3 regions of the Paenibacillus haidiansis genome follow, and region 3 is predicted to be linked to each of the others. Evidence: riboswitches for the same ligand, from Rfam matches in the RefSeq annotation. Region 3 holds a riboswitch; each other region holds the start of a gene.
What was found. Region 3 has a riboswitch for thiamine pyrophosphate ahead of V3851_RS10785 (ABC transporter substrate-binding protein). Riboswitches for the same ligand answer to the same signal wherever they lie in the genome.
Positions count from the first base shown of each region.

Region 1 (10,347 bases), on a different contig from region 3:
GACGAAGGTCGAGCTGGGTTCGATCAGCGGAGCGCCGAAGGGCAAAAGCCAAATTGGCGACGGAGGCCCGCTCGTGTCCTTGTCCGCCTCCTTGGGATCCATCGAGATAAAATAAAAGCCTTGGGCGAAGCCTATTTCGGCGCCGAACAAAAACGGCCGAGCGGCTCGCCCATTTTGATTTTTTGCCCTGGGGCCCGTTCCGGCGAAGGCTGAAACGTCCCGGTCTGGGTCAACAGAACGACGGTGGAGCCGAATTCGAAATAGGCGAGATCATCGCCTTGGCTCCAGCTTGAAGCTTGCGCATCGGTATAACGGATGCTGCTTACATTCATCGCGCCTACTTTCACTAGGGCTATTTCGCCGTGGCTGTGCGACAGATAAGTAATCAACCGCTCGTTGCGGCCAAGCACGTTTTTCATCCGTCTCATGCCGAAATCATTGACCGGATACGTTCGGCCCTTGATATGCTCGCTCTCCAGCTTCGTGCCGGTGACCGGAGCATGGATCCGGTGGTAGTCGCTCGGACTAAGGTAGAGCACAAAGGCGTACCCGTGCTCATAGGCTTGGGCGCGCGGCGAGCGGTTTAGCAAATCTTCCAGCGTGTAATCCTGGCCTTTGACGTTCAGGATCGTACCGGATTCGATCTTCCCCATAAAGGTAATCAGCGCGTCGACCGGGCTCGTCAGCCCGTCCAGCTCATGATGGATGGGGCGAGCCCCGGTTTTTAGTTTGCGCGTAAAAAACTGGTTTAGTGTTCTGTACTCACGCAATTCCATCTCCGCTTCATGCAGCGGGATGCCGTACGATTTGGCGAACCAAGGTATCGCATACCGGCTCAGTTGAGAATGGGAGAAACGCCCGATGATCCCGGAGATCCATTTGCGGGAAGTCAGCTCCGTCATCCATTTCATCCAGTTCGCGGCCAAGTTGCATCCTCCTAACACCCATTTCCCTGTTCGGCGGGATCATGATTCCGTTTCCACTTCCGCTTATATTGACACAGAAAAGGGTTGAAATCAACCTGAAAGTGATGGTTTCCGTATCATGTTCCGAGCTTTCGGAAGAATGAGAAGGGTTTTTGGCATTTACTGATCCATTGGATATGGTATATAATGGAACAGGTGAAGCACACTTTTATGATCGCGCTGCGATGGATGAAGGTGTGTTTTTTGCGTGCTTGAATTTCCTGATTTTATCAAATTATATAAGTAAAAGGAGGTTAAAGTGCCGTGGTTCACGAAGTTAGTATTGTTAATTAGTGGAAAAGAGTACGAGGAAATGATGCCGGATAAGAAAATTTTGGAGTAAAGAGGGGATTGTATGATTCGGAAAACGGCAATTTGTACGGTCGCTATGGTATTGGCGATCTCGCTGGCATTACATACAAGAGGGGTTCCCGCGTTTGGGGCGTCCGCTACGTTTACGGATATTAACGGGCATTGGGCGGAAGCGGCCATTAACGCCGCAGTTGAAAAAGGCTATGTTGACGGCTATATCGACGGAACTTTTCTTCCAAACCATCAGGTAACTCGAGCAGAGTTTCTGAAAATGCTCGTTTCGGCCCTGGATATCACCGTCAGCTCCACGGAAGGCGGTTCATGGTACGCTCCGTTTCTTGAAGCAGCCGAGTCGTCAGGCATTTATGCGAATGGCGACTTTGGGGATACGGACTGGACTAAGCCCATGACCCGCGAAGAAATGTCCATCGTCGCGGTGAGAGCTCTTGGGATAAGGGACGTTGAAGAACAGCAATGGATGTATCTTGCAACGAAAAACGGGATTATTTCCGGTACGGGCACCGGGCAACTCTCCCCGGACGGGGTCACAACTCGCGCCCAGGCGATTACGGTAATTGAGCGCATTCTCTCTGTGAAAAACGGCGGGCAACTGCCGGTAGATAAGTACGCCGTTGCCGCGGCCGAAGTCTACTGGCACAAGACGAATATCTTTACCGTTGCGGAAGAAATTTTTAATGGGCCGGATAATAACAAAAATAGAGGCATCAATTCGTGGAAACTTTCCAAGTTAACTGTTTCTTCACCTGACGGGTCTGTTGTAGGGGTTGTAGATGAGCTAATTGCAATCGATTGGAATGACCCTAATGATCCAAACCGGAAGCTATTACCTAATAAGGATAACCTCTTTAGAATTTCGAATGGAAAAGAAGTGGCTTTTACTGATGACTTGCAGGCCTACGTGATATTACTCAATTCACATTATATAGTTAATGAGAAGCCAATATTATATCCGGGTAATGTTCTTAGTTTGTCGATTGGCCCTTATAACGGATACTCTACTGAGAATCAGTTAATTAATTCGCAACCTATAGTATCCAAGGATGATAATAATGTAATCAATGCATTAGTGATTCCGAAAACGGGATTTAGTACATCTGGATATATAACCGTACATGTTGAAACAATTTCTGCTGGTGCTCCAGTTTATAAAAGTATTCTTTCAGACTCAGTATTAAACAAGTAGGGAAGTGGGGGAGGTGAATAAGCTTAAAGCAGTATCCATCATAATTATCGTAAGCATTTTCCTTCAATATTCATTTCCTACTAGATTTATAGCTCCTTTTGTTATGGCTGATGGAGAAGACACAACAACTCAAGACATTCCTTATGAGGTGAATTCTGATTCTGACGATTATGTTTATGGTGGTTATATTTTTTCGGATAAGCCTCAACTTGATACAAATCAGGTAACTATAACAGCACCAATCGGTAAAGTCATAGTTAAATTGGAATGGGTTGATAAGACCACCGGAGAACCAATAAGGTCTATAACAGGATTTACTTCTGGTGTGGCTACATGGACCGGGAAAGACACTCTCTCAGGGACTAGATTAAAGGTGACATCTAAAAGAAATACTAACTATGGGGGAGTCTATTACTGGACTAGAGGATCTATTTACAACGCAGATAATTGGTATGGTAAACATTGGAGGGCCGGAGGGGAAAATGTCTCGATCTATGATAGTAGAGGTTGGGACGATAATGTCCCTACTGAATCTAGCAATCCTGATACTGGCCAAAGTTATGAGGGTAATGCACTTCCAAGATATCCTGGAGCTAGGGATACTCAGTTAAAGGCTGTTATTCCTCAAACATCTGGATTTTTTGTAAATGATCTATCAAGTCCACTGGATGGACAATGGATCCAAAATGGGGGAATCTCAAAAACTGATGTAACGGCTTCTAGAGTAGACCCTGATGTCAACACTAGAATTCCAGATGTTCATGGAATAGGTGGCTACACAGACCCCAGTACCATTGGCGGCCAAGTCTATCAGGTAGATGATATCTCCAGCATCACCATCAATTTCACGCAAACTTTCAATAATGACACCAACCGCATTTATTTTGAAGCCGCGGGTGCGAAGCAGGTGTGGTATTTTTCCAAGTTTTTTGTGGATTTTGATTCTTACACTTATATCTATAAAGACAAGCTGCTTCGGGCTACGTTCTCTACCGGTGTTGGCGAGCCCGAGGAGCCGGGCGGCGGCGATCCCGGAGGCGGAAGCGGGTCGTGCTCTATAAAAGTTAGCTCTCCAAGCCAAACAAGCGTCTCTGCGCATGCGGCAATGGACCCCTTGGCGACGGGGGTAATTCAGGCGGACGAGCGGGACAATGAACAATTTGACGTATTGGACGGGATTCCGACCTCGGAATCTCTGTATGTAAACGTGTTTGGCCTAAATTATTTGTATCAACACGAATGGGGGAACATGACCGGTGAAGTGACTTATACCGTGCCTGTGACAAAGGAATATATTTTGAAATGGACCGTACCAGGGAGGCCAAGCACCGGTCCGGACGATCCCGGAACTCCGGATGAGCCCAAGGAGAAAAGAAAAACGGTCAGGGAGAACATCGAAGTTACGAGAAGCTACTCCTATTGGCAGATCAACAATCTTGAAGCTTACAAAGTCACCAAAACCGAGGTTTCCAACTATGCGTTGCCCGGGGAACAGGTAACCATTACCCCATCCGGATATACGCCGCCCACTTTAACCTCCGACAATAGCACGAATGTAAATGACCATGTAGAGCCGGCGCGTTGCGAGGCATTGGACTTGGGGAGTGAGACCGTTTCCGGCGGTTCATCAGAACCTTCCCTCCCCAACTACAGGAGTGAGTTTGAATCTGAAGCCGAGTCAAGCGTTGGCGAGAACCGGGTTAAAAACGATTATGTGGTCTTCAACGGCGAAACGATTATGAGTAACGGTTGGGTAAATGAAACCACGCCTCTCCCTCGTACTATCCCTTCGCCCGCGACGATGGGCCGCAATGTCTTATATGGGCACGATTACAAGATCAGCAGCACCAAAGTGAATAAGAAGGATACTGCGACCACCGGCAAGATCTATTACTCGCTAATCCCCGGAAACATTAACGGCGGAAGCGACAAGAACTTTAATGTGAACGGGTTGAATACCGTTACTGTCCATACCCCGACGGTGATCTATGCGGATGCTTCCGACGATCGAGAGCATAATCAAAAAACCGAGCCTGATTATAACCGACGGGCATTGATCCTTGACAGGTCCTTTCAGATTTTCATGCCAACGTCCGGCCAGCATCGCAATATTTTAGGTTACGGGGATCGGGACTATGCCAAATATATTAAAGAAAAACAGGTTCGCTTTCCATTCGATGTGTACACCGAAGACAAGGAAACCTATTATTTTGCGAATACCTGGATAACGATCCCGGTGCATGAAGAAGAAACGACGTTTTACTTGCCTGTGTGGGTGGATGAAGGATACTATGATGTGGAGTTTCGGACATTTGCGGAAAATGCGCCTTCCGGCGCTACGAATCAAACTCATGCGAACACGAATCTTTCTCATCATATCGCCTATGACACCGTTCCGGTCGATGTCATCGGACGGGTATACGATTTTCGGGTGACGGATATCGCCGATTACAACTGGGAGACGGTTTTCCGCACTGTGACCGGGTCGGCGGAACCTACCGGAGCGTCCTACTGGACGGGACTAAACGGCATCGACGGCAGGCCTCGGGGGAATTCGCCCTTATTTACGCTGCCGATCCGTCCCGGGAGCCATCCCTTGTACAAAAACGCCGTGCTCAAGACCGGCTACCATTTCAAGTTCGACCTGAAGACCAAAGGCAATATGTTCGGGCCGGGGGACTCGATCCGGATCACGCCGTCGTTTTATTTTGTAAGCGCCAAGGACGGTTCGCGGACAAAAGTCGATTTATACTACCAGGCGGGGAACCGCAGCTATGTCAAAATCGGCTCCTCGCGGGACGAGGTAAAGCGTTATGTCATCTTGAACGACCGGCTGCGGAACGTTCCTTTGGAGGAACTGACCGATACCGCGCTGTATAAATACGATCACGATTACACTTTCGATCAGGTGGCGGGGATCGGACGGACTCAGTTCGTCCGGACTTATGTACAAAAAATGACCCGGCAAAAAACGCCGGTGGGCAGCTTAAGCCTGATGGAGTTAAACGCGCGCATCCGTACCCTAATCGGTCCGAAGTACGATATTCCTAGCGGGGTTAACACTGCAAGGGCCAACGCTGCGGTACAAAAATGGTACGGGGAGTACAGCCTTCCCGCCGATTTGTACGCGGTGAAGGCGGGCAGCAATGTGGCCGAATACGGCCGCACGCATAACGGGTTGTCCGACAAATCGGATATATTTTTGAAGGATGGATTTATCGTCGTCAATTTCAACATTGAAACGATTCGTAACGGAAATACGGGTAGTCCTTATTTGCAGTACATTGAAGCGCCGCTCGTAAACCAGTGGGTTGACATGGAGGGATATGCCCGTCAGGTCACGGATCCGTATGGCCGGAAATTGTCCTTGATGGACGGGGATGTCGTATTTTATGAAGCGGACCGTTCCAGCCGGGACGATTTCCGACCGATGGTGACTCACTAAACGATTATCTTTTTTCTAATTTATACTTGCCTATTTGGTAAGAACTAGGTATATTTAATTCAATCGCATATGGGGATACGGGGGCTTGAGCGAATCAGGCTGAGATGGCAGCATACTCCGCTGCGGACCGTGAATCTGAACTGGATAATGCCAGCGTAGAGAATCTTTCGTCCGGAATTTGCCTGATTTTTTCATGCATGCTTCCCGTGGACCTAGTAACCGGCTGACCTTGTTCAGCCGGTTTTTTGTTGCGTCCCCAAAATAGTTGTCAAAAGGAGAGAGGCGTTATGGAGCAATCTACCAATCAACCGAAGCAAGCAAAAGGATTAAATGATCGAAGAAGAGGGCTGAAACTAAGCGATTTGCTGGTAACCGTGCTGGTATCCATCGTGCTCGGCGTAATTTATCATTTCTGGAGTTCCGTCTATAATCTGTTCTCCCCGCTCTTTCCCCAAGCGGATGAACTCGTCTACGGGATGTGGTTCATTGCCCCGACGCTCGTGTTTCTGCTGATCCGCAAACCGGGGGTCGCCCTCATTGCCGAGGTGGCGGCGGCCCATGTGGAAATTTTGTTCGGGAGCGAGTGGGGGATCCAGCTCGTGCTATACAGCGTATTGCAAGGATTGGGCGCGGAACTGGTATTCGCTTTGTTCCGTTATCGCAAATTTTCCGGTTCGGTGGCCGCTTTGGCGGGAATCGGAGCCGCGGCCGGCTCCTTGATCCCGGATATTTATTACGGCTATGTGGCCGACTACGAATCCTGGCTGCTCATCGCGAAATACGTCATGCGCGCCGTCAGCTCCGCGCTCATTGCCGGCTATTTGGCCGCCGCGCTGGCGAAAGCGGTGGAAGCGACCGGGGTTACCCATTTGCTCCGTCCCGTCGCCGCCAAAGATTATGCGGCGCTGGACGATTGACCGATGGAAAGCTCAATTTATACCGGCGAAGCCGCGGCCGCGGTTCAAAATTTGCGGCTCAAATTTCCGGGCGAGTGCGATTTTATCTTCAAGGATTTTTCTTTTTCGGTAGAACGCGGGGAAAAGCTGTTATTGCTCGGGCCGAGCGGGTGCGGCAAATCGACGCTGCTGCAGGTACTGGCCGGCGTTATCCCTGGGGTTGTCGAGGTGCCGATGAAATGCTCGGGACAAATCATCCCCCCCTCCCGGGGCATTCTGTTTCAGGATCCGGATACCCAGTTTTGCATGCCTTATGTGGATGAGGAACTGGCTTTTGTCCTGGAAAACCGGAATGTTCCGCGGGAAGAGATGCTCCCCCGGATGCGTGAGGCACTCCGGCAGGTCGGCCTCGATTTTAATGAAATCCATGTTCTGATTGACTCCTTGTCCCAAGGGATGAAGCAGCGGCTGGCTTTGGCCTCCATTTTACTGTTGGACCCGGACGTTCTGCTGCTTGACGAGCCGTCCGCCCTGCTCGATCCGGAGGGACGGCGGCAAATATGGCAAGCGGTACGGCAGATCGCCGGTCAACGGACGCTAATCATCGTGGAGCACCGGATTGAAGAGCTGCTGGAATTGGGATTGGTCGACAGAGTTGCCCTGATCGGTCCGTCCGGACAACTGTTGGGCCAAGGAGCGCCCGCGGAGCTGTTTTCCCGTTGTCGCAAGGAGATTGAAGCTTACGGGATCTGGCATCCCGGGGTGTGGGAGGGACGGAATCGCCCGGAAATGACGGGAAGACGGACGGACGCCGCTCCGCTGATCGAACTGTCCGAATTTCAGGGCTTCCGACAAGGAAAGGAAGTGATCCGCGCGGAGCGGGCCGCGTTGTTTCCCGGGGATTTCGTCGCGGTCACCGGCCCGAACGGGGCGGGCAAAAGCTCGCTGCTGCTGAGCCTGATCGGGCTGCTGCCGTCCAAAGGGGAGTACACCTTGTGCGGACAAAGGATATCCGGAAGCGGCTCCCGAAAACGACGGGTGAGATTCGCGGCGGACCGCATCGGCTTCGTCTTTCAAAACCCCGAATTTCAGTTTGTGGAAAACGAGGTGATCAAAGAGATCGCTTTTTCTATGATCGAAGCCGGCGTACCGGCGGATGAGGCCTGCCGGCGGGCGGAAAAGGCGCTATACGAGTTTGGATTGGCTGGACTGGGGCAACGCCATCCCTATCAATTATCGCTTGGACAAAAGCGCAGGCTAAGCGTTGCGGGGGCGGCGGTAATGGATAAGCCCGTGCTGCTGCTTGACGAGCCGACATTCGGGCAGGATGCGGTAAACACCTTTGCGATTCTCCGCTTCTGCCAGGAACTGAGGCGCAAAGGAATCGCGATCATCATGGTGACGCATGAAGAGAAGATCGCCGAGACGGCGGCGACCCGTAGATGGGAAGTCCGCAATGGGGTATTGACCGATTACGGGACCGGTGAATACCATGCCGAACCATTAACCGGAGCGGTGATTCCCGAGGGCCGGCAAGAGGATGCGGAGCGGGTGACGGTATGAACTCCGTGTTAGCGCCTTCCGCCCGGACCTGGATGCACCGCGCCAATCCGGTGTGCAAACTGGTTTATGTCGTCCTGCTCTTTTTCGTCGGCTTATTTACGCACCGGATCGATTTTATGTTTTATCAGGCGGCGCTATTCACGCTGCTGTTGTTTTGGCTAAGCGGATACGCTTTATGGAAGGTGCTGTTGATCGTACTGTCTTTCGGACTGCTGTTTGTCTCTTCCTCGTCCACGATGATCCTGTTCGGCAAAGGGGATACGACCTGGTGGGAATGGGGCCTGATTTCGATTTCGGAAGAAAGCTTCTACCGCGGGCTGCATATCGGTTTCAAATCCGTTGCGTTTGCGGCGGAAGGCTTGCTGTTCGTCATGACGACCTCATCCGTCGCCCTGTTCTACGCGCTGATGCAGAAAGCCAAGCTTCCGCCCAAATTCGCGTACAGCTTTATGGCCTCCATTCGGCTGCTCCCGATGGTCTGGGAGGAGTATCAGATCCGCCGGAATGCGCTTAGTATCAGGGGAATGCGAAGGTTGAAAGGCCCGTTCGGATGGCTCTCGGCGATCAGGCTGTATGCCGTACCGCTGCTTTCGCAAAGCATCCGCCGCGCTCACCGGATAGCGGTTGCGATGGAAGCGAAGGCCTTTGATCTGAAAGGGAGGCGGACCTATTATTATCCATCGGTTTTTTCCCGGTTCGACGTTCTGATCGCTTTAATTATCATCGCTGCGGTGGCTTTGGCCGCGGTATTAAGCAGCCGCTTTCCGCTATTCGATATTTCGGATATTAGGTACCTTGCCAACTCTTAAGCTATATTTCCTTATCATCGTCATAAATAAAGCTGCCCTCTTTCTTTTCGGAAAGGGCAGCTTTTGTTCATTTTATAAGCTTAGGTGTTTGGGAGTAAACAAGTAAGCGGAGGCGGGATGATCGATTAAATGGCGGGCGAAGGCCATCGGCTGCTGGTAGGTATCCTTCCAGGTTTTTTCCATGCCTGCTTTCCGGAATCCATAACGCTGATCCCGCCCGTTGCATTCTATAAAGTAGGGATGACCGTTTGGCGTCAAACCGATATCCATGCCAAGGTCCCCCAGAAGCGGCAGATGGCATGACAGCCGTCTGGCAATGGTCAACGCCAGCCCTTTTACTTGGGAGATGACGGCGGGAACGAGCGCCGGGGGAAGTGCTTCGACCAGCAATTGGGGAGCGGGGTATGCGTCTGCTCCCTTGGCAAGATTAGAAATAAAGCTCCCCGGCGGAGCCGCCTTCGTAAACATTCCGGTAACCCCCCATATTCCGCCGGCCCCGCGTTGGACGGTCACGCGCAGATCAATGGGGCGCCCCTTGTATTCCGCCAGCGGAATACGCTCTTGGACCAGATACGGAACTTGCTTTAACAGGCGATAGAGCCAATTGGGCAGCTGAGAGCCCCGCAGTTTTATGGTATCGGGTTTCTTTTGGCCTTTAGCGGGGGATAACAGGAGTTCCCATTGGGTTTTGGTTTTTCTCAGCCTCATGACCCCGTGCCCGATCGAGCCGCGAATCGGTTTGAGGATCAGGTCGGAATGGCGGACCATCATGCGCTTTATGGACGAGGGGGTTGCAGCGTGCGTCTCGGGCAAGAAGCCGCGGAGGTACGGGTCGTTCCATAGCAGCCCATGAATCGCGTCTTTTCCGTAACGGTTGCTCACATTAAATATGCACGTGCCTTGCGATTGAAGCGCCTGGATTTTTCGGCGGGCGGCCGGCTCGCTGTATAATGCACGGTTATGGATTACAGGCGGGATCGGAATGACGGTCTTGACGTAGTCCCGCCCGTTAAATACATACGCAATGGTCTTATTTTGCTTCAAATCGATATCCCCGAGGCGAAGAAAGCAGGGGATCAATCCGTATCTCCGTGCGGCCTCCTCATAGTTGGCCAGCGACTCCTGACCGGTCTTGCTCCGGGGGATTCCCCTG
Region 1 is NZ_JAZHPZ010000011.1:39,342-49,688, forward strand. It holds gene V3851_RS18975 (DUF4097 family beta strand repeat-containing protein) at 1-115, shown strand, start outside; gene asd (archaetidylserine decarboxylase) at 132-926, opposite strand; gene V3851_RS18985 (S-layer homology domain-containing protein) at 1,321-2,481, shown strand; gene V3851_RS18990 (DUF5704 domain-containing protein) at 3,389-5,926, shown strand; TPP riboswitch at 5,994-6,105, shown strand; gene V3851_RS18995 (ECF transporter S component) at 6,214-6,843, shown strand; gene V3851_RS19000 (ABC transporter ATP-binding protein) at 6,847-8,385, shown strand; gene V3851_RS19005 (energy-coupling factor transporter transmembrane component T family protein) at 8,382-9,194, shown strand; gene V3851_RS19010 (YheC/YheD family endospore coat-associated protein) at 9,267-10,347, opposite strand, start outside.
Region 1: linked by a shared signal. The riboswitch ahead of V3851_RS18995 (ECF transporter S component) and the one ahead of V3851_RS10785 (ABC transporter substrate-binding protein) in region 3 are both predicted to bind thiamine pyrophosphate.

Region 2 (10,347 bases), on a different contig from region 3:
ATTAGGTGACACTTCATGTCCACCTGCCGTCAGAAAATTTACGCAAAAACGTTTGTTGCGAGTACGACGGGCGCTTGCGTTTGACTCGGCAACTGCACTACAATAAAAGAAAGAGAAAGTTTATGGAACGGGGTGATCGGATGAAAGGAAATAACGCAGAAACGATGGAGCCAACTGCCAAATACATGATTACGGGAGATTCGATTTCCAAAGGCGTCATTTACGACGAGGCCAAGAATAAATATGTGCTGCTGGAGGACAATTACGTTTCCCTTTTGCAGGACAAACTAAAGGTTGCGGTGCGCAATACGGCCAGATTCGGCAATACTTTGATTAAAGGGATGGCCAATCTGAAGAAGGACGTGCTCAAGGACAAACCGAACTTCGTACTGATCGAATACGGCGGCAACGACTGCGATTTCAACTGGAATGAAATTGCCGACAATCCCGACGGAGAGCATCGTCCCAAGACGGACTTCAATATGTTCGAAAAAATGCTGACCGAAGCGATACAATTCCTGAAGAGCCAGCAAATCACGCCGATTCTTATGAGCCTGCCGCCGCTGAACGCCGACAACTATTTTAAATGGGTCAGCAAAAACAACCCCGATGCCGAGAAAAACATCCTGAAATGGCTCGGCAGCGTGACGAAAATATACTGGTGGCAAGAGCGGTACAATTCCACGATCCTGAAGGTATCGGAACTGACCAAGACGAAATACATCGATGTGCGCGGGGCGTTTCTCGAGCATCCGGATTTCACGAAATTCCTCTGCTCGGACGGAATCCACCCCAATCAGGCCGGCCACAAAATCATCTGCGACAAGGTGCTGGAATTTATCCGGACGCATTATCAGCATTTGCTGCGGGACAATAACGGATTGGTACTGGAATAAAATAACCGCGTTTTCGCTCAAATTGAAAAGGACGCCGTTTCGGCGTCCTTTTTTGATTTATCGTATTCACCAATGGCTTTGCAGATCCCGCCATACTTTTTTGTTGCTGTACCGTTTGTCCGTGCTGATATCCGGGCCGAACCAATCCGGCGGCACAAAGCCGGCGGCCTCTAACTCGGAATCGAATTCGACCTCTAACACGTTCATATCGATTTGGCGGTAGTCGTCAATCTCGATCAGGATATTATTCCAGCGGGCGGTGGTCCGCTTCTTCACCAGGGGAATCGCGCGGCGGATATGAATCATCTGCTCGTACAGCCCGGCGGAGATGGGATACTCGATCTCCTCGCGCGCCACCCCGAACCCCCGTTTGAACGTATGGGTGTAGCCGATCTCGCCCGTGGAGAGATCCTTGATCTTCCTTACCCGCAGTTCCTGATCCCCGTCCAGGGCCAGATACGTCTGATCGATCACCTGCTCCTTGACGACCTGAATCGTGCCATCCTCAATTTGCGCTTTGGGGAATGCCGGAAGCAGAAATTTTCTTTCAATCTCGAGCGGCATAAGTTTATTCTCCTTACTGATGGTCTCATCTTCAAGTGTAACATATGCCGGCTTATACAAGCGACTAAACCGTGCCCGCCTTCTACACCATCACTTTGCAAATATTGTTCGTGAACTCGACCGGATCTTCCACCGGCAAGCCCTCGATCAGCAGCGCCTGGTTGTATAGCAGGTTGGTATAAAGATTTAGCTTGTCTTTATCGTTGGCGTAAGCTTCTTTCAACGACCGGAACACATCGTGGTTGACGTTGATCTCCAGCACTTTCTCCGCTTTGACCTCCTGGCCGTTAGGCATCGCGTTCAGCACTTTTTCCATTTCGATCGATACTTCGCCTTCGGCCGATAAGCAAACCGGGTGGGTCTTTAAGCGTTTGGATGCCTTAACTTGCTTCACTTTGCCGGCCAGCAAGCCGCCCATTTCCGCGAACAGTTCTTTGTTTGCATTCTCGACCTCTTGGTCTTCCGGCTTGTCGTCATCGCTTTCGATCCCGAGATCGCCGCTCGATACGGATTTGAACTCCTTCTCCTTATAGTTCATGATCATCTTGATCGCGAACTCGTCGATATCGTCGGTGAAGTACAAAATCTCGTAGCCCTTGTCGAGCACCAGCTCGGTTTGCGGCAGCTTTTCCAAGCGGTCCACGGATTCGCCGGTAGCATAATAGATATATTTCTGATCTTCCGGCATTCTGGAGACGTATTCGTCCAGCGTAACCAGCTTTTTCTCCTTGGAGGAGGTGAACAGCAGCAGATCCTGCAGCACATCCTTGTTCATGCCGTAATCGTTGTAAACGCCGAATTTCAGCTGGCGGCCGAACGATTCGTAGAATTGCTCGTATTTCTCGCGGTCTTCCTTCAGTACCGTTTGCAGTTGGCTCTTGATCTTGCTTTGAATGTTCTTCGCAATCAGCTTGAGCTGACGGTCATGCTGCAGCATTTCCCGCGAAATGTTCAGCGACAGGTCCTCGGAGTCGACCATCCCTTTCACGAAGCTGAAATAGTCCGGGAGCAGGTCGGCGCATTTGTCCATGATCAGCACGCCGTTGGAGTATAGCTCCAGCCCTTTTTCGTATTCCTTGGTGTAATAATCGAAAGGCGTACGCTCCGGAATATACAAGATCGCGTTATATACGACGGCGCCGTCCGCTTTAATGTGAATATGCGAAATCGGCTTGTCGAATCCGTACCGCTTCTCCATGTAAAAATTCTCGTAATCCTCGTCGGTCAGCTCGCTCTTGTTCTTCCGCCAGATCGGCACCATGCTGTTGACGGTCTGCTCTTCGCGGAATTCCTCGAACTCCCCTTCGCTGCCTTCCTTCGGACGATGGGAGGTCACATCCATCTTGATCGGGTAGCGGATGAAATCGGAATATTTCTTGATGATCGACTTCAGACGGTATTCTTCCAGGTACTCGTCATATTGGTCGTCTTCGGTATTCTCCTTGATTGTCAAAATAATGTCGGTACCGACGCTTTCCTTGTCGGCCGTGTCGATCGTATAACCGTCCGCGCCGGTGGATTCCCACTTGTACGCCTCGTCGCTGCCGAGGGCGCGGCTAATGACGGCCACCTTGTCCGCCACCATGAAGGCGGAATAGAAGCCGACCCCGAACTGGCCGATAATGTTGTGGCCGTCCTTCGCCTCATTCTCGTTCTTGAACGCGAACGATCCGCTGTTGGCGATGATGCCGAGGTTGTTCTCCAGCTCTTCCTTCGTCATCCCGATCCCGGTGTCGGAAATCGTCAGCGTCCGGTTCTCCTTGTCCACCGTCAGTTTAATGTAGTAGTCATCCTTGTTGAACGCCAGGTTCTCGTCCGTCAGCGCCTTGTAGTATATTTTATCGATGGCGTCGCTGCTGTTGGAAATCAGTTCTCTCAGAAAAATTTCCCGCTGCGTGTAAATGGAGTTGATCATCATTTCCAGCAATCGTTTGGATTCGGCTTTAAACTGCTTTTTTGCCATGACTTAAGGCCCCTTCCTTTCTCGGATAACAATATATTAGCACTCTATCCTTCCGAGTGCTAATCCATAATTCTATATTAATTATCCTGAATTTTGATGTCAATACAATCGGGTACAGAAACTGAATTAACATGGCGTTGAAAAGGTTTTGGATGCCCCTCTGTCCTCCTCTGCCGTATAACGGACAAGTCGGCCGCTATTTGGCGAAAAGCCGAACTTTTGAATTCCTTACGGACACAAAAGCCGTTATTCACGCGAACCCAGCCCCTGAAGGGCTGATTTAGCGCAAATAACGGCTATGGAGTTCGCTAGTCGCCTGATTCGGGTAAAATCAGCCGAAATAACGACCCGGGTGTCCGTAAGGCTGCGCTGCAAAGCGCGCCGCCTCCTGGCGGAAGGGACGTGACACGGCCAACCGTGTCACGTAACCATCCCCGCCAGGATACGCCGGACCGCATCGCGCGTCTCGCCGGGCGGGACTCCCGTCACCGCCGAGATCACGGCGACGCCGTCCGCTCCGGCGGCGACGACTTCGCCCGCGCGCTCGGCGGTGATGCCGCCGATGCCGACCAGGGGCAGGGCGATCCCGGAGCGGCGCAGCTCGCGGAGGATCGCCGGGCCCTGCACGGCATGGGCGTCCGCTTTGGACGCGGTCGGATAAATCGGGCCGATGCCGAGATAATCCGCGCCCCGACTGACCGCGAGCCGGGCTTCCCCGGCGGTGTGGGCGGAGACGCCGAGCAGCCGGTTCCCGATCCGCGAGCGGACCGCCCCCGCATCTTCATCATCCTGCCCGATGTGGACCCCGTCGGCCCCGATCTCCAGGGCCAGGTCCACATCGTCGTTGACGATGAAGGGCACCCCGGCGCGGCGGCAGGCCGCCTGGAGCCGGAGCGCCAGCGCGAGTCGGTCCTCGCCGGCAAGCGCGCCGGGGCCCTTCTCGCGGAACTGGACCAGAGTAGCTCCGCCCGCCAGGGCTTCCTCCACCACGCGGACGGGGTCGGCCAGGCAGTTTACACTGCCGATGACCAAGTACATCCGCAGGTATTCCCGCATCAGCGCGGGAGAAACTCTTTCGTTGCCGCTCTTCATCGTCCCGCCTCCAATACCCGGTCCCGCTGAAGCTCCTGCCGCCGGCGGTAAGCCCAATGATTCGTCGGCCCCTGCCCGCGGCCAAGCCCGAGACCTTCCTCGATCGCCGCCTGAATAAATTCGCGCGCCAGTGAAATGGCGTCCTGTACCGCCATTCCCCGCGCCAAACCCGCGGTCAAGGCGGCGGAATAGGTGCAGCCCGTACCGTGCGTATGTACGGTGTTGATCCGCCGGCCCGCCAGCTCGGTAAAACCGCTGCCGTCATAGACCAAATCGACGACCACCTCCGTCGCTTCGGTCCCGGCGGCGCTTCCGCCGTCGTAACTCCCCCCGCCGGGGCTCGCGTCATGCCCTCCCTTGATCACGACCAGCTTCGGTCCCATCGCGCCGATGATCCTCGCCGCTTCCCGGCGGTCCCGCATCGAGCGGATGCTCATCCCGGCGAGCACCTCCGCCTCGGGGATATTCGGGGTAATGATCAAGGCCAAGGGAAGCAGCTCCTGCTTCAAGGCGAGCACCGCTTCCCGCCGCAGCAGCTCCGCGCCGCCTTTGGCGATCATCACCGGGTCGACGACGACCCGCTCCCAGCCGAAGCTGCGGATCTCGGCGGCGACGGCACGGATCACGCCGGCGTCAAACAGCATCCCCGTCTTCAGGGCATCGACGCCGAGATCTTCGCCCACCGCCCGGATTTGCTCCGCCGCGGCTTCCGGCGGCAGCGGATATACGCCGCCGACCCCGAACGTGTTCTGCACTGTGACGGCCGTAATGGCCGACATGCCGAACACGCCCAGCTCCTGAAACGTTTTGAGGTCGGCCTGGATGCCCGCTCCGCCGCCGCTGTCCGAGCCGGCGACCGTCAGCGCCTTGGGAATGCGGCGGCCGCTCATCGCGGAGTCCCCGTACCTGTGCCCATTCCGGCTTTGGCACCGGAGCCCGCGGCTTCCCGGACGGCGGCGTAGCCCTTCAGCGAATGCGGATGCAGCTTCGCGAGCTCATCCAGGAAGGCGGTCTGGAAGCTGCCCGGCCCGAAGGCGGCCGTCCGCTCGGCGGCGCGGGCGGCCGCCGCGCCGTAAAAGGCCAGCCCGGCCGTACCGGCCAGCAGCGTGTCCCGCTCGACCGCCGCGAACGCGCCCAGCACGCTCGTCAGCAGGCAGCCGGTGCCGGTCACCTGGGTCAACAGCGCGTCCCCGCCACTGATGATCCGGCACCGTTCGCCGTCCGCGATCGCGTCCTCGCGGCCGGTGATCGCGACGACCGTGCCCAGCTCCCGCGCGGCCCGCATCGCCAGCGGGGCGTTGCCGCCGCTCTCGCTGTCCCCGACGTCCACCCCCTTGATCTCGCGGGCTTCGCCGACGAGATTGGCGATCTCGGCCGCGTTGCCCCTCAGCAGCGAGACGTTCACCTCGCGCATGATCCGCAGCGCGGACTCCGTGCGGAACCGGGTCGCGCCCGCTCCGACCGGGTCGAGCAGCACCGGCACGCCGTGTGCGTTCGCCGACCGTCCGGCGATAATCATCGCCTCGACGAGCTCGGCGGTCAGCGTGCCGATGTTCAGCACCACCGCCCCCGCGACGGCGGCCATATCGGCGACCTCCTCCGGCGCGTATGCCATCACCGGCGACGCGCCAAGCGCATACAGGCCGTTGGCCGTGAAATTCGTGACCACCGAATTGGTCATATTGTGGACAAGCGGTCTGTTCTTTTGCACCTGTGTAAGCAGGCGGGATAATTCTTTTTCCAATAGGCTCATCAAAGTTCAACCTCTCTTCCATGATTTAGCGGTGTTCCCGTAAACGGTGACGGACTCACAAGGCCGCAGCCGCCGGTGAAACCGGCCATTCCTCCAACTTGTAGGCCATATCCCAGAATAAATACTCCAACTGGCAACTGTGCATAAAATGCTGCTTCATTCGCCCGCGTTCCGCTTCACCCGCCTCCTCAGCCCAGGCATCGAGCATGGCGCGGAATTTTGCGGTGGCGTCCCCGGCCTCGTGCCCGTAAAACAGGATCCACTCATGGAAGGGATGGGACGAATCCGGCCGCACCTCGTCAAGCAGCCTCCGGCCGATCTCCAAATATGTCCAGGGGCAAGGCAGCAGCGCCGCCATGATCTCGCCCAGCGTTCCTTCATGGGCCACCGTCAGCATGTGCCGGATATAGTGATGCGCGGACGGCGCCAAGGGATGGCCCCGCAGCAGTTCTTCATCCACTCCGGCGGCGGCGCAGAAGCAGCGGTGCGGCTGGACCTCCCGATGCAATATAAAGGCGATCTGTTCCTGAAACATCGCGATTTGCTCGCGCCGCGCGCTTTTCGAGATCGCGATCCCGTATACCCGCATGTATGCGTTCAGGTACTCGTAATCCTGTTTGACATAATGGATCAGCTGCCCGCCGCCGAGCTTTCCGGCCGCGATGCCCCGGACAAAGGGATGCTCATAAATAGCTTGAAACACATGATCCGTTTCGCGGCGAAGCTCCTCCGTAAAACTCATATCGTATCACCTCCTTTCACTTCCCGAACCGAAAATGATAGAGGACAGCCGACTCTTCTCCAAACGCAAAAAGGCCGCCCCCGGAAACGGGAGCGGCCTAACCCACGATCAATACGTACGAAACGTATCGGCAATTGTTTGGGCCGACTCCACTTTCCTACGCTAGTACGAACTAGATCAGGTTCAAAGGGTCCAAGATACGCTCTTGTCTCAGCCGCTTACGGCTCCCCTAGTGGATGTACCTATGCATTTGTCTATTACTGTACCTGGGTTTACCATATCTGTCAAACGTTTCGCAGCCTTACTTCCTTTCCACTTGCAGCAGCTGGACGTTTTTTTGCGTATACGTGTCCTTGATCTTCTCCTCGGAAATGACCTTCAGCTTGATCAAACCAGCGATTTTGACGGCATCCGGCCTGGAAAGCATGCGCCATAATTCCGGGTCGGGCAGCGCGGCAAACAGCTTGTTCTCATCGTATTCCCGGCGGTTTTGCTGGACGATCTTGACCTTATGGTCCGCGAGTTCGAGATGCTGAAGCTCGCGCTCCCGGCAGTAATCCAAAATGGTTTGACGCAGCTCCGCCAGTTCCTGCTCCAGTTCCTTCTGGCTTTGCTTCAATTGATAGTACCTCTCAACGGACCGCTGCACGATCTTGTCCATATGTATCACCCTCCTCTATATCCCATGGATATGTCGGAGCATGTTTTTTTAGGCCAACCCGGCGGCAATTAATCCCTTTCCCGGTATAAAGGCAAATGGATCGTAAACCGGGTTCCTTCCCGGTAAGCGCTCTTTAAAGCGATCGTTCCGCCCATCGCCTGCAGGGTTTGATAACAGAAGGCCAGACCGAGACCGGTGCCTCCCGTTTTGGTCGAGTAAAAGGCGGAGCCGAGCCGCCCGGCTTGCTCCTTCGTCATTCCGATCCCATTATCCTCGATGGTCAGCACGGCCTTATCCTGCTCCACCCGCAATTCCAGCGTGACGTGTCCGCCCGGCACGCCGGAACAGGCCTCGATGGCGTTTTTGATCAAATTGATGAATACCTGCTTGATTCGCTCGGGATTGGCCAAAATCGAAACGGGTTCATCGGGCATTTGCCCTTCCAGACCGACATTGTTCATGTTGGCGTAAGGGCGCATGACCTCCAGGGAGATCCGCAGCTGAAGCGACAAATCGATCGGGCCGACCGGTTCCTGCCGGTCGTTCGGCGGCTTTGAAACGGCAAGATATTCGGAGAGGATGCGCTCCGCCCGCTCCATTTCGCTTTCGCAAATGTCTATGTATCGCTGAACCTTATCCCGTTCCAGCCCGGACTCGCGGATCAGCTTCAAAAAGCCCTTCACCGCCGTAAGCGGGTTACGCACCTCGTGTACGAGGGACGCCGCCACTTGGCTGATCGTCTCCGTCTTTTCTTTCTGCCCGTAGGCGATGAACAGTTCCTTGTCCATGGCCGCTTTTTGGAATAAGGAAATCAGCAGCCAGCAACCGATTATATTTTGGACCGGAATGACAACCAGATGAAACATCGGATTCATGTCCAGAATTCGCGGGGTGAATAAGTACACGACGAGGAGGGTGATCACGGAAAAAAGCAGGCCCGCCGCTAAGATCACCGGCAGCTTCCGGACGCTCCGCCGATACAGCTTGCACAGCAGCAAGGAAACGGGAAAGAGGATGACCATCGTAAGCAGAGCTCCGCCTGTCCCGTCGCCGCCAAGATACAACCGGTACAGTACCATCAGCAAAAAAAGAATGAAACCTTGCTCCAGCCCTCCGAACAGTAAGCCGAAAAAGAGAATGACGTTGCGGGTATCGTACAAATAGCCGCTTACCGCGCTGGCGCTGAAAGTCATCGAAAGGAATAGACTGGCCATGCCGGAAATGAGCACGAACTTCCGCGAATAATTTTGCGGCTTGTCCCGGTATAAGACGTTAAACAACAAAAAGGGCATCAGGGCAAAGAACAATTGCAACACGATTTCTTTAAGAGCCGCCATTCACCGTCACCTTTCTGGAAATACCGGTTTCTTATAGCAATTCTAATCTATATTTGCCATTTTGCAATCCGTAAGATTTCCTTCCTCGGTGAAGCGAACCCGCAACGCGGGCTGAAGCAAATTTATCGATGTCCTATCCTCCGTATTCCCCGACCGATTCCTCCAAAGCCTGAATATAAACCTCCGCCAGCCTGGAAAGCACGGCATTTTTGTGGCAGATCCAGCCGACGTTAATCGTTTCCTCGCAATCCAAAGGGACAGGGATGATCTCATTCCCGTTCAGATCGGAAGTGAGCACACCGGTGGAGATCGTATATCCGTTGAGTCCGATCAGCAGATTAAACAGCGTGGCCCGGTCGTTGACCCGGATGCTTTTCGGATGCGACAGTGTGCTGAGAATTTCCTCGGAAAAATGAAACGAATTGTACTCCCCTTGGTCAAAAGACAGATAAGGGTATTCCCGCAGCTGGTCGATCGTCACGATCGCCTGCTGGGCCAGCGGGTTTTGGATGCTGATGAATATATGCGGCTTCGCCACAAACAAGCTGTTGAACTGAAGGCCGCCTTCTTTTAGCAGCTTTTTGATAACCTTGGCGTTGAAATCGTTCAAATAAAGAATGCCGATTTCACTGCGCCGGGATTTCACGTCTTCGATAATTTCATACGTTTTCGTTTCGCGCAGTGCGAGTTCGTACTCCTCTTGGCCGTACTCCCGCACCAGACTTACAAAAGCGTTTACGGCAAAAGCATAATGCTGGGTGGATACCGAAAAATGCTGCGGCGTCAGCTTCCCGCCAAGATAACGGTTTTCCAGCAATTCCGCCTGCTCCGCCACCTGACGGGCATAGCCCAGAAACTCCGCTCCCTCGTTCGTCAGCGAAATGCCTTTGTTGGTCCGCTCAAAAATCGTGATCCGCAGTTCTTCCTCCAGATCCCGGATTGCGTTGGAGAGACTCGGCTGGGAAATAAACAGCCGTTTGGCCGCTTCATTCATCGAGCCGCGGCTCGCGACCTCTATTACATATTTAAGCTGCTGCAAGGTCATGGATTATGCCTCCCCGCTATGAATTCTATCTTCTTATTTTAAGATGATTCCGGACTTGTGCAACCTTTTGGAATCATTTTCGTCGATAGAGATGAGAACAATGACAACTTTGGAGGATAATCTAATGAAAAAAATGAACAAAGCGATCGCGGCCGCGTCCTTGCTGGCCATGGCCGCCATCCCGACCGCCGCATTTGCCCAAAATTTGAATGTTACCCCGCTGCCGGCCGCTTCTTCCGACACCGCCCTGGTTCAGGATCAGGTAAAAGTCGTGCCCGGTACACTGGGACTAAT
Region 2 is NZ_JAZHPZ010000009.1:150,840-161,186, forward strand. It holds gene V3851_RS17815 (SGNH/GDSL hydrolase family protein) at 141-896, shown strand; gene V3851_RS17820 (CYTH domain-containing protein) at 963-1,460, opposite strand; gene htpG (molecular chaperone HtpG) at 1,543-3,423, opposite strand; gene thiE (thiamine phosphate synthase) at 3,844-4,515, opposite strand; gene thiD (bifunctional hydroxymethylpyrimidine kinase/phosphomethylpyrimidine kinase) at 4,512-5,405, opposite strand; gene thiM (hydroxyethylthiazole kinase) at 5,402-6,268, opposite strand; gene tenA (thiaminase II) at 6,324-7,010, opposite strand; TPP riboswitch at 7,148-7,251, opposite strand; gene V3851_RS17850 (hypothetical protein) at 7,312-7,671, opposite strand; gene V3851_RS17855 (HAMP domain-containing sensor histidine kinase) at 7,740-9,008, opposite strand; gene V3851_RS17860 (LysR family transcriptional regulator) at 9,142-10,053, opposite strand; gene V3851_RS17865 (peptidase) at 10,178-10,347, shown strand, end outside.
Region 2: linked by a shared signal. The riboswitch ahead of tenA (thiaminase II) and the one ahead of V3851_RS10785 (ABC transporter substrate-binding protein) in region 3 are both predicted to bind thiamine pyrophosphate.

Region 3 (10,347 bases):
CCCGCCTGTTTTCGATTCGAGTCCCCGTATCCATACCCGTATCCATATCACTATCCGAGCGTTTTAGGCCTCTCCGCGGTCTGTCCATTTTCGGCAACCCGCTCAGAATCAGAGCGGTAACAAGGAACGACAAGGCATTGAGTATGAAGCTGGCTTCTACGCCAAGCCATACCGATACAAACCCGCCCGTTACGGATCCGCAGATCAGCACAATCCCGGTCAGGACTTCTTCCAGGCTGTTGATCTGCAGCAAATTTTCCTTGCGGACAAGCCGGGGGATGGACGACATTCGAGCGGGCGCGTACAGCGCTTCGCCGGCGGCCAATAGAAAAGAACCGGCATAAATGATCCATACGTCGCCGGCCTCGCGGACAAGCAGGGGAGATAAAGCGAATACGGCCCGGGCCAGGTCTGTGGCGATCATGATATGCTTCTTTGACATCCGGTCGGCAAGCGCGCCTCCCAAGGGACCGAAGACAAGGAAAGGAATGAGGCGGACGGCAAAATTGATCCCGACGGCAAAACCGGAGCCGGTAAGCGTCAGCAGCAGACCGAGCACGGCAACCTGGCTGAAGCGGTCCCCCAGACCGTTGACGATGCCCGCCGCAAACAGCCTGGTGTAGTTTTTTTCTTGCCTAAGCATCGATCTGTGATTCATAGGTTGCGATTCTCCTTGTTGACGGACCATATAAGCCGTTCATCTAATTTTATAATTATCTAATTAGTTGGGCCTAAAAGGGTCAGCCGCCGAAAGCCCATTATATCAACGGTCTCCATGCCGCTTGCCCATTAGTAGCAGGTCTGTACTCATGTTACGATTGCAATTACGGTTTAGCCCACATTTCCGGCGGGTTCAATTCGTATATCCCGTTTTCCCGGTACATGAAATGCTGCATAATAAATTCCCGGCGGATCGTAGCGAAATCCTCATGGTATTTTTTGATGTATTCGTTGATTTCCTTTTCGGTGTACTTTTTATGCGGATCAAGCCCACGCACAAGATGCTCGAGAACCATTACCTTTTTCTTGCGCTGGGCGGGCAGATGCTTGAGCATGCCGTCTTTGGTGAAAAAATTGCGGATGACCGCCATCTTTTCCAGCGCTTTCTCATTTTCCAGCTCCGTTGCGACTTCGGATTTGCCGCTTTCCCCGATTCTTAAAATGGCCTCAGCCTGCAAGGCCAAGCTCTTTTCGTTCAAGTAAAAATAAATCGTATTCTTGTCCCTGCGCTCGTATACGAGATCGGCTTCGCGCAGCTTGGCCATATGGTGGGTGATCGTGGGCGGCGAAACGCCCAATTTCCCGGCCAGCGCCTGCCCGTGAAGCGGGCCGCTCTTCAGTAGGGTGATGATGCGGATGCGGGTCACATCGCCGATGGTTTTGTGAAATTGGACGATTCGATCGAGCTGCATGCTTCGTTCCTCCCGATTCCATTCAACTAATTAGATGTACATCAAATTATTGCACGGGGAAAATGAGATGTCAATTGCCGAAGGCCAATACCAATGTAAAATTTTGACAAGTTGGTATATCTAACGAACTTGAGCATCGTTATCTTGTCGGAATTGACCAAGACGAAAAGCTAACGAATCTGAGCGTGCTTATTAGCCTGTATACGACGGATTATTCCTCAATTTATCGCAAATAAGCTTCTCCCAGTTCGTTAGCAGGAATATACCGCCCATTTCGGGCGGATAACGCTCTTGAGGTTCGTTAGCAAAACAGGGGTGGCATCATTGTGCCTCACGAAAAAGTCATATGCCTCGCGATGATGCCTCGCGATGATGCCTCGCGACGATGCCTCGCGATGTGCGAAGGAAAGATCGTCCTCCAAGAGATTCTCCCCAGAAGAGTCTCCAAGATTGTCCTCCGAGACCGCCGCCTCAGGTAGCAACGGTGTTCGTCAGTCCGTAGAAACGGCGGGTATTGTCCAGCAGGATGCCAAAGGCTTGCTCCAGCGGCAAGCCCTTCAGCTCCGCCCAGGCCGCGGCCACTTCCCGGACCATGCCGGGCTGGGTGTCCTGTCCCGCAAACGGCCCTTCGAACGGCCAGGGGCCGTCGGTCTCCGCCATGACCAGGTCCGCAGGATAATACCGGGCCAGGTCGATGATTTCCGGCTCGTACAACAGGTCGGGCGTGAACGAGACGAAATAGCCGCGCTCCGCCATCCGCCGTACGGTCCGCTGCGCCCCTTTGAACCAGTGGAAATGCGCACGGGCGATTCCGTGGCGCTCCAACAGATCGCAGGCGAGATCGGCATCCTCATAGACGGCATGGAGCACGACCGGTTTGTCGAGCTCTTTGGCGACCAGAAGCAGCTGTTCCAGCAAAGCGATATAAGGGCCGAGGTCAAAGGCCTCGCCTCGCTTTTCCGCCTCCGTCCGGTTGTAGTAAGGAAGTCCGATCTCGCCTACGGCGGCCATACGGTCCGCATGTGCCCTCATCCAGGCCAGCAGGTCATCCGTTTCCGCGGGTGAGGGGACCGGCTGCTCGGGATGGTAGCCGAAGGCGGGAATCACCAGCCCGGGATAACGCCCGGAGAGCGCCAGGTTTTGCCGGGAGGACTCCAGATGCATGGACACGGCGATCATTGCCTCCAGCTTATTGGCGGCGGCTTCCCGTATAATCCGCTCACGGATATTTTCATCATAGAGATCAAGATGAATATGCGCGTCGATGATAGGATGCATAGTAAAGCTCACTCCTCGCGTGAAATTTTGTCGATTTGCAAAATTTTTTTGAAAAATTTGTCACTTTATTTCTATGCAGGCCGATACTTTTGACCTATAATGTTAAATAAGTTGGGTGACAAATATACCAAAATTTACGTATGCATAATTCTGCATACATATAATTCGGACTGCGCGGCAGGGCCGCAAAGTCCCAAGTCAAGGCTTGAGGAGGCAGGGGCCGATGGTTGCACCGAGTATATACATTGAACAGCTTAATGTAGGCCAGAATCCGGATGCGTCAAAATGGCTAAAAGCGCTGTTAAACAAGCATCCGGAAATATATTATCATTCCTCAAGAGTCGCCATGCTGGCGGAGCATTTAGCCAAGGCGATGGGTTTGCCTGACAATCAGACCGGGAAAATGGTCAGAGGGTGTTTCCTGCACGATATCGGGAAAACGGCCATTCCCCGCGAGTTGATTACCCAGCGCGATGCTTTAAGCGGTGCCCAGTGGGAAATGATCAAGCAGCATCCGGTGATCGGGGCGGAAATGGCCGAGAGCAATCCGGGATTCGGACCGGAAATTGTAGAGGTTATCCGGCACCATCATGAACGGTGGGACGGCAGGGGATATCCCGACGGACTCAGCGGCGAAGCGATCCCGCTCGGAGCCCGGATCTGCGCGGTGGTGGATGCGTTCGATTCGATGACCTCGAACAAAATTTACCGCCGGAGAATCAGCCAGCGGGAAGCCAAGCTGGAGCTGGTCCGGCATTCGGGCACCCAGTTCGACCTGAATGTGGTTAACGCCCTGGTCAAGCTGCCCGACCAGACGCTGAATATTTATTCTTTGTAAGGTTCCGGATGTAACCGCTTAAAACAAAAGCCAATCAGCCAGGCGGATTCCCGCCTAGCGAATTGGCTTTTTGCGCTGTTCTTCTCTCATGATTTCGGCGATTTCGCGCTTGAGCGCAAGAAATTCCCCGTCTTCGGCAAGGCCTTCCCTCCGGGGGCGGGCAAACGGCACATCGACCCGGTGCAGGAGGGAAGCGGGCCGGCCCGAGAGCAAATAAACCGTATCCGACAGGATGAGCGCTTCATCGACGCTGTGCGTAATGAGGATGACCGACCGCCGGCTGTCTTCCCATATGTCGAGCAGCCAGCGCTGCATGTCGGCGCGCGTCAGTTCGTCTAGGGCGCTGAACGGCTCGTCGAGGCAAATCACTTCCTGCGGCGCGAGCAGCCCGCGCAGGAACGAGGCACGCTGCTGCATGCCGCCGGACAGCATGTGCGGGTACGATTTCTCGAACCCGCCGAGTCCGGCCCGGGTCAGCCAGCGGCGGGCCTCTTCGCGCGCGGCTTCATCCGCGCCGCCCGCGATTTCGCGCGCCAGCAGCACATTGTCCAGCGTGTTGCGCCAAGGGAACAGGGCCGGCTTCTGCGGCACGTAACTGATCAGGCCGCGCTGCCCGGTAACCTCCCGGCCGTCCATAAGCACGCTTCCCGCATCCGGGCGTAGCAGCCCTCCGATCACATGGAACAGCGTGCTCTTTCCGCAGCCGGACGGGCCGATAATGGATACGAATTTCCCGGCCGGTACGGTCAGCGAAATATCGTTCAGCACGGGAAGGCTGCGCCGGCGCTCGTGGAACGCGAGGCTGATTCCCCGGACTTCCAGCGCGGCGGTTGAAGAAGCGGCAGCGGATGACAAAGAGGAAGGGGATAATTCCGTATGCATGATTATGCTTCTCCTTTCTGCTTGTCGCGGTCCTGCGGGGCGTAGCGGACGAGCCATTTTTCCAGCAGAGCGATGAGCGCGAACATCGCCAGGCTGAGCGCGACGATGATGGCGATCGCGACGAAAATTTTGTCCGTACGGAAGGACGATTTCTGCAGCATCATATAGTAGCCGATCCCTTTATCCGCTCCGACCCATTCGGCGATAACCGCGCCCATGACGCTGTACGTGGCGGCGATTTTCACGCCGGAGAGAATGGACGGCAAGGCGTGCGGCACCTCCAGCTTGCGGAAGATTTGCCCCTTGGACGCCCCGGCCATCCGCATGTAATCGAACATGACGCGGTCCGTGCGGGCAAGCCCGTCCATTGCCGCCACCGCCACCGGGAAGAAGCAGACCAGCGTAATGACGATGATCTTGGGCAGAATGCCGAACCCGAACCAGATCATCAGCAGGGGAGCCAGCGCGATCGTAGGCACGTTTTGGCTGAGAATGAGCAAAGGATAGAGCGATGATTTCAGAAACGGCACATAATGCAGGGAGAAAGCGACCGCAAGGCCTACCGCCGTGCCGATGGCAAAGCCGAGCAGGATAAGCCGGAGCGTAGCCAGCGTATGCTCCCACAGGCCGGCGGCGCCGGCCGCCGCTTCCTTCGCGATATCGGCAGGGCTCGGAAGGATCCATTTGTCGATGTCGAACAGCAGGGTTGCCGCCTGCCAGATAATCAGAAACAAGATGACCGCCACGAGGGGCGGCCATATGCTGTTCCATAGGCGGGTCAGCTTCATGGACGGTATTTCTCGGTCAGCTTGTCCATGCTGACACCTTTCGGATTATAGGAGATTTTGATCTGCGAGATGATTCCGGTGCTGCCGAATTCCATCACCGCTTCATTCATTTCCTTGACGATCGCGAGCAGTTCTTCCAGGTCGCCTTCCATCGTCGTTTCCAGCGGGTTCACCTGATATTTGACCCCGGAAGCCTGGATCACTTCGATCGCCCGGTCGACATAAGGAATCACGTCCTCGCCGTTCGGGGTTTTCGGTATAATTTGAATGCTAAGAAGTGCGTTTGGCATCGTCATTCATCCTTTCGATAGATATCTACTTAACGAATCATTCGGGCAAAAATTCATTCGTAAACGCGCTGTCGGTATCCAGCGGCTTCTCGATCAAGTTCCGCTCGTACATCCAGTCGGAGTAATTCTGCCATACTTCGCGTTTCTGCTCGCCCCAGCGGGCGGCATCGTCGCGGTATTTCGGGCTGAGCCATTTCTGGCTGGCCACGACGAGGTCCTTGTCGAGATCGGGGACCGCCTTAAGCAGGATGTCCGCCGCTTCCTCCGGATGGTCGATCGCATATTCATACCCTTTGGAGGTTGCCCGCATGAAGGCTTTCACCAGCTCGGGATCGCTTGCGGCCGTTTTCTCGTTCGTGACGATCACCGGCGTATAATAGTCCAGTTTCTCCGAATAATCTTTGACATATTGCATGTCCAGCGGCTCGCCGCGCAGCTCGGCCTCGATGCCCGTCCAGGCGTAGAAGATCCAGGCGAAGTCGATGTCCCGCTTCACCGCCGTGAAATAATCGGCCTCGCCCATGTTGACGAACTTCACTTTATCGACATCGGCGCCGGCACCATCCATAATCGACTTCAGGATCGCTTCCTCCACAGGCGAGCCCCAGCCGCCGTAAGCTTTGCCTTCATAATCTTTGGGCGTCTTAATTCCGCGGTCCACAGGGGCGGCAAAGCCGGAGGTGTTATGCTGGATGACGGCCGCGATCGAGACGAGCGGGACGCCCTGGGTCCGGCCCTGGGTCACGCCTTCCTGATAGCTCACGCCGAAGGGGACTTCTCCGGAGGCGACCATGGCGTCGGCACCGCCGGAACCCGGCAGCATAATCTCCACGTTGAGGCCCTCCGCCTCGTAAAACCCTTGATCCTTGGCCACGTAAAGGCCGGTGTGATTCGTGTTGGGGCTCCAGTCGAGCACAACTTTCACATCGCGCAATGGCGCGGATTGCCCGCTGCCGGAAGACGAAGTATCGCCCGTTTCCGGCTTGGCGCCGCCGTTTTGACCGCAGGCGGCGAGGGCGGCCAGCAGCAGGACGGCGAGAAGCGCGGTCAGCGCTCGTTTGGCTTGCTTTTTCACAGAAATTCTCTCCTTAATGCGGCGCGGGTGCGCCTGACAATTTCCGCAGTTGTCCGTTCTTGGTGCTCCTGAAAATTCTGAAGTTTTTTGCGAGCGCCCCAGGGCATCCGGAAACAAAAAAAGCGCCCCGGATCGGGGCGCGTAGGTTCATGGCGAATAAAAAAAGTCCATGTCAAGCATTCTACCTACGCTGGCATTACCCAGATCAGGTTAAAGGGTCAGTATCTTGAGGGACACAATCTCAGCCGGCCGATTCCAGCTCCCCTGAACTATAAACTGCGGATTACAATTGCCATTATAGCCCCGAGCCCGAAATCTGTCCAGCCAAACGAGGGCGGGTTTGCGTTTTATTTTCCGGAAGAGTATAATATATACAGTTAATGATTGGAAGAAGGAATATTCACGTATTGAAAAGAGGGTCATTATTACATTGAAACTTTTTTCAATATGTGATTTTTTTTTGCAAAAATGGAGCATGTTAATCTTAAGACAGGAGGTAATCATGAACTACCGCAAAAAGACGATTGAAGAAATTCCCGAGGAGAACACACCGATTTGGTCCTGCGTCAACGAGGTTTGCAACGGATGGATGAGGGATAACTTTTCGTTCGATTACAATCCGGTATGTCCGCTGTGTTCCTCTGAAATGGTTAAGGGGATGAAGATGCTTCCGCAGCTTATCAACAACAACCCGATGAAGGCGGATCAATAACTTGCAGGCGCCGGATCGCCCTGCGGATGAATATGAAAACGAAGCCGAAGCTGCTCCTTTTGGGGCGGCTTTTTCGCATTGAAAGAGCCATTGCCGACAGTCAACGGAACGGTGAATAGATTAAATTTTAATTATCATGGCAAAAAGGATTGCATCACTTTATAAAATCTACTATCTTGGAATTATTATGAACAACTTAGAATTTGCCGCCGACAGGCATTCCCATAGGCCAAGGCCTTTCAAGACGGGCTCCCATATTCTTGATATCCCGTCCAACCGCAATCAGAGGAGATTCGCCCTCCTGCTTGCGATAATCATCACCGTGGTTTCGCTGGCAGCCCTTCCCTTCGGAACGAAAATCCTTCCATCCTTCGGGCCTTTTTTGCCGATTTTTATCTCATGGTTCATTTTCGCCGATCTGTTGACCGCTTTTATCCTGTTTAATCAATATCGCGCTTCCGGGGTCCCGTCCCTGCTGGTCATGTCCTGCACTTATTTGTTTACGGGACTGATCACGGCGCTGCATATTTTAACCTTTCCGGGCGTGTTTTCGGAACAAGGGATGCTTGGCGCGAATCAACAGACCTCGGCCTGGCTTTGGGTATTTTGGCACAGCGGTTATCCTGCGGGAATAATATTCTATTTGATTGCAGCCGCCCGTTTTCCGCAGGCCCTGGTATCCAAGAGCAAAATATCCGCTTTGGCGGCGGTGGGATTGTCTTCGACTTTTCTGCTCGTCTTCTGCCTGTTCAAGCTGGCTACGGCGGAGCATAAGCTCCTTCCCGAAATGATCGATCTGAATGATTACCGGAACGCGGTCACTTGGGGTACCGGCCTCGCGGTGGCCGTCATAAATATGACGGCGCTGCTGATGATGGCGGTCCGTTTTCGGGGGAGAGACGTCCTGCATTTGTGGATTTCGATCGCGCTGGTCGCGCTGATGTTCGATATCGTGCTGACCTTGTTTGCGGGAGCGCGCTACAGCCTGGGCTGGTATTTGGCCAGGATCAATTCGGTCATTGCGGCTTCCGTCATGCTTTGCTCCGTCGTTAATGAAGTAAGCCGGCTATTTATCAAACTGGCCGATCAGCATCAGCAGCTGCTGGATTCGGGGAATAAGCTGCGGATCGCCAACGAGGAGCTTCTGCGTTTGTCGAGTCTGGACGGGCTGACGGAAATCCCGAACCGCAGGCGATTCGATGAAATCATCGGCTGGGAATTAGTCGTGCCGGAGGCAAGACGGACGCCGCTGTCGCTATTAATCCTGGATGTGGATTGCTTTAAAGCCTACAACGATCACTACGGACATTTGGGCGGGGATCATGTGCTGAAGACGGTGGCCAAAACGATTGTGGAGGAAATCAGGCCATACTTCGGGTTCGCCGCCAGATACGGGGGAGAGGAATTCGCCGTACTGCTGTCCGGGCTTGACGCCCGGGGTACATACGAGGTAGCGGAAAAAATCAGATCGGCCGTGGAAAATCTTGAGATCGCCCATGCCGGTTCCAAGGCCCTTCAATGGGTTACGGTCAGCGTGGGCGGGTACGCCGTTCCGCCGCTGCGGGAAATCGCCGAAGACGATTTGATCGCAATGGCGGACGAGTGTCTGTACGAAGCCAAGAACGGAGGACGCAACCGCAGCATAGTCAAAGGCTGGATCTTAGAGGATGCCGGAGAGCCAATCGTTATTCATCAGGGGGGCCGGTAACTCCGGTGATTGCGCGGTATTCTTTCAGCATAAACAATCTCCAGCGCAAAATCATGCCGTAGGCGAGCAGGAAAAAGACCGAGCCCGTCTGCAGCACGGAAATATACTGTTCCACAACCCCGTGCAGCGCCAATCTTAATATCAGCAGTCCGATTAAAATATAGGCGAAGCCGGGGGAACGCTTGGCAAATACCTCGCCGTCCGTCACTTCGAAATGCGTTGTCCGGATCAGGGGGTAGGAGAACAGCAGCCAGCCCACCGCAAAGGCGATCAGGGCCCAGGATATCGGGATGCGCATTTCCGGGGCGGCGAACATGGCAAAGCCTGTAGTCATGCCGAGCGGCGGAATGATGATTTTTTTGACGGTTACGGGCTTGCGGCTGGCTCTCAGCCGGATGAAGATCATCGACCCCGCGATCAGCGCGGCGCCGCCCGTAACGGCGATTTGGATATATAAAGGGTTAATATTCATAACCGATTCCTTTCGTGTTAAATAATCGCTTAGGCGAGAACATTATACCACAACGAAGCAATGCAAAAAATCAACCGCCCCCTGTTCACCCGAATTCGATTATGTTTCAATTAAGTCAGTGGAGGGGAAAAACATGAATAGCGAATTTACGATCGCCATCCATTGCATGCTGTTCCTTTACGCCCGGGGCGAAAAAAAGGCCAACAGCGACGAGATCGCCTGCAGTGTGTCGACCCATCCCGCGCGGGTCCGTAAAGTCCTCGGCTGTCTTGGCAAACGGGGCTTTGTGGCCACGAAAGAGGGGGCGAGGGGCGGTTACCAGTTAAATATTCCGCCGGAAAGCATCACGCTGGGGGAGCTGTACCGCATTTTCGCCCGCGGGTCGCTGCAGCCGGGCTGGTGTTCGGGAAGCGAGCAGTCGCCGTGTGCGGTCTCTTCCAATATCCATTCCGTGATGGAGCATGTTTTCGCCGGCGCAGAGCGGCGGCTTGAGACTTATTTCGATGAAATTACACTGTCCGATGTTCATCGTCTGTTGATGAAATACGATTGCGATAAGCAAGGATCCGGTAATGAGCCGACTTTTGACTCGCGGTGGGCGAGCCGGGCGATCGAACAGGCGATGAGGCAAGGAAAGGAGCGGCCAGAGAATGATTAATCGGATAAATGAAATCCTCTTTTATGTAGGCGCGTACGCCTTCGAGGAGGAGCCGGGAATCCGGCTTTGCGGTTTGAATCCGCAAAATGGGGAACTCCGCTTGATTCATGGCACGGCCGGAATCAAGAATCCGTCCTTTGTGATCCTGAACGCGGACGCTTCCCGGCTGTACGCCGTCAGCGAGCAGGAGCGGGGCGCCGTTGCCGGTTATGAGGTCGATCCCGGAGACGGCCG
Region 3 is NZ_JAZHPZ010000004.1:249,002-259,348, reverse strand. It holds gene V3851_RS10820 (MFS transporter) at 1-658, opposite strand, end outside; gene V3851_RS10815 (DUF2087 domain-containing protein) at 825-1,412, opposite strand; gene V3851_RS10810 (TatD family hydrolase) at 1,884-2,690, opposite strand; gene V3851_RS10805 (HD-GYP domain-containing protein) at 2,914-3,528, shown strand; gene V3851_RS10800 (ABC transporter ATP-binding protein) at 3,583-4,410, opposite strand; gene V3851_RS10795 (ABC transporter permease) at 4,413-5,198, opposite strand; gene V3851_RS10790 (MTH1187 family thiamine-binding protein) at 5,195-5,488, opposite strand; gene V3851_RS10785 (ABC transporter substrate-binding protein) at 5,526-6,563, opposite strand; TPP riboswitch at 6,729-6,839, opposite strand; gene V3851_RS10780 (cold-shock protein) at 7,066-7,275, shown strand; gene V3851_RS10775 (sensor domain-containing diguanylate cyclase) at 7,463-8,983, shown strand; gene V3851_RS10770 (CcdC family protein) at 8,961-9,455, opposite strand; gene V3851_RS10765 (Rrf2 family transcriptional regulator) at 9,589-10,113, shown strand; gene V3851_RS10760 (lactonase family protein) at 10,106-10,347, shown strand, end outside.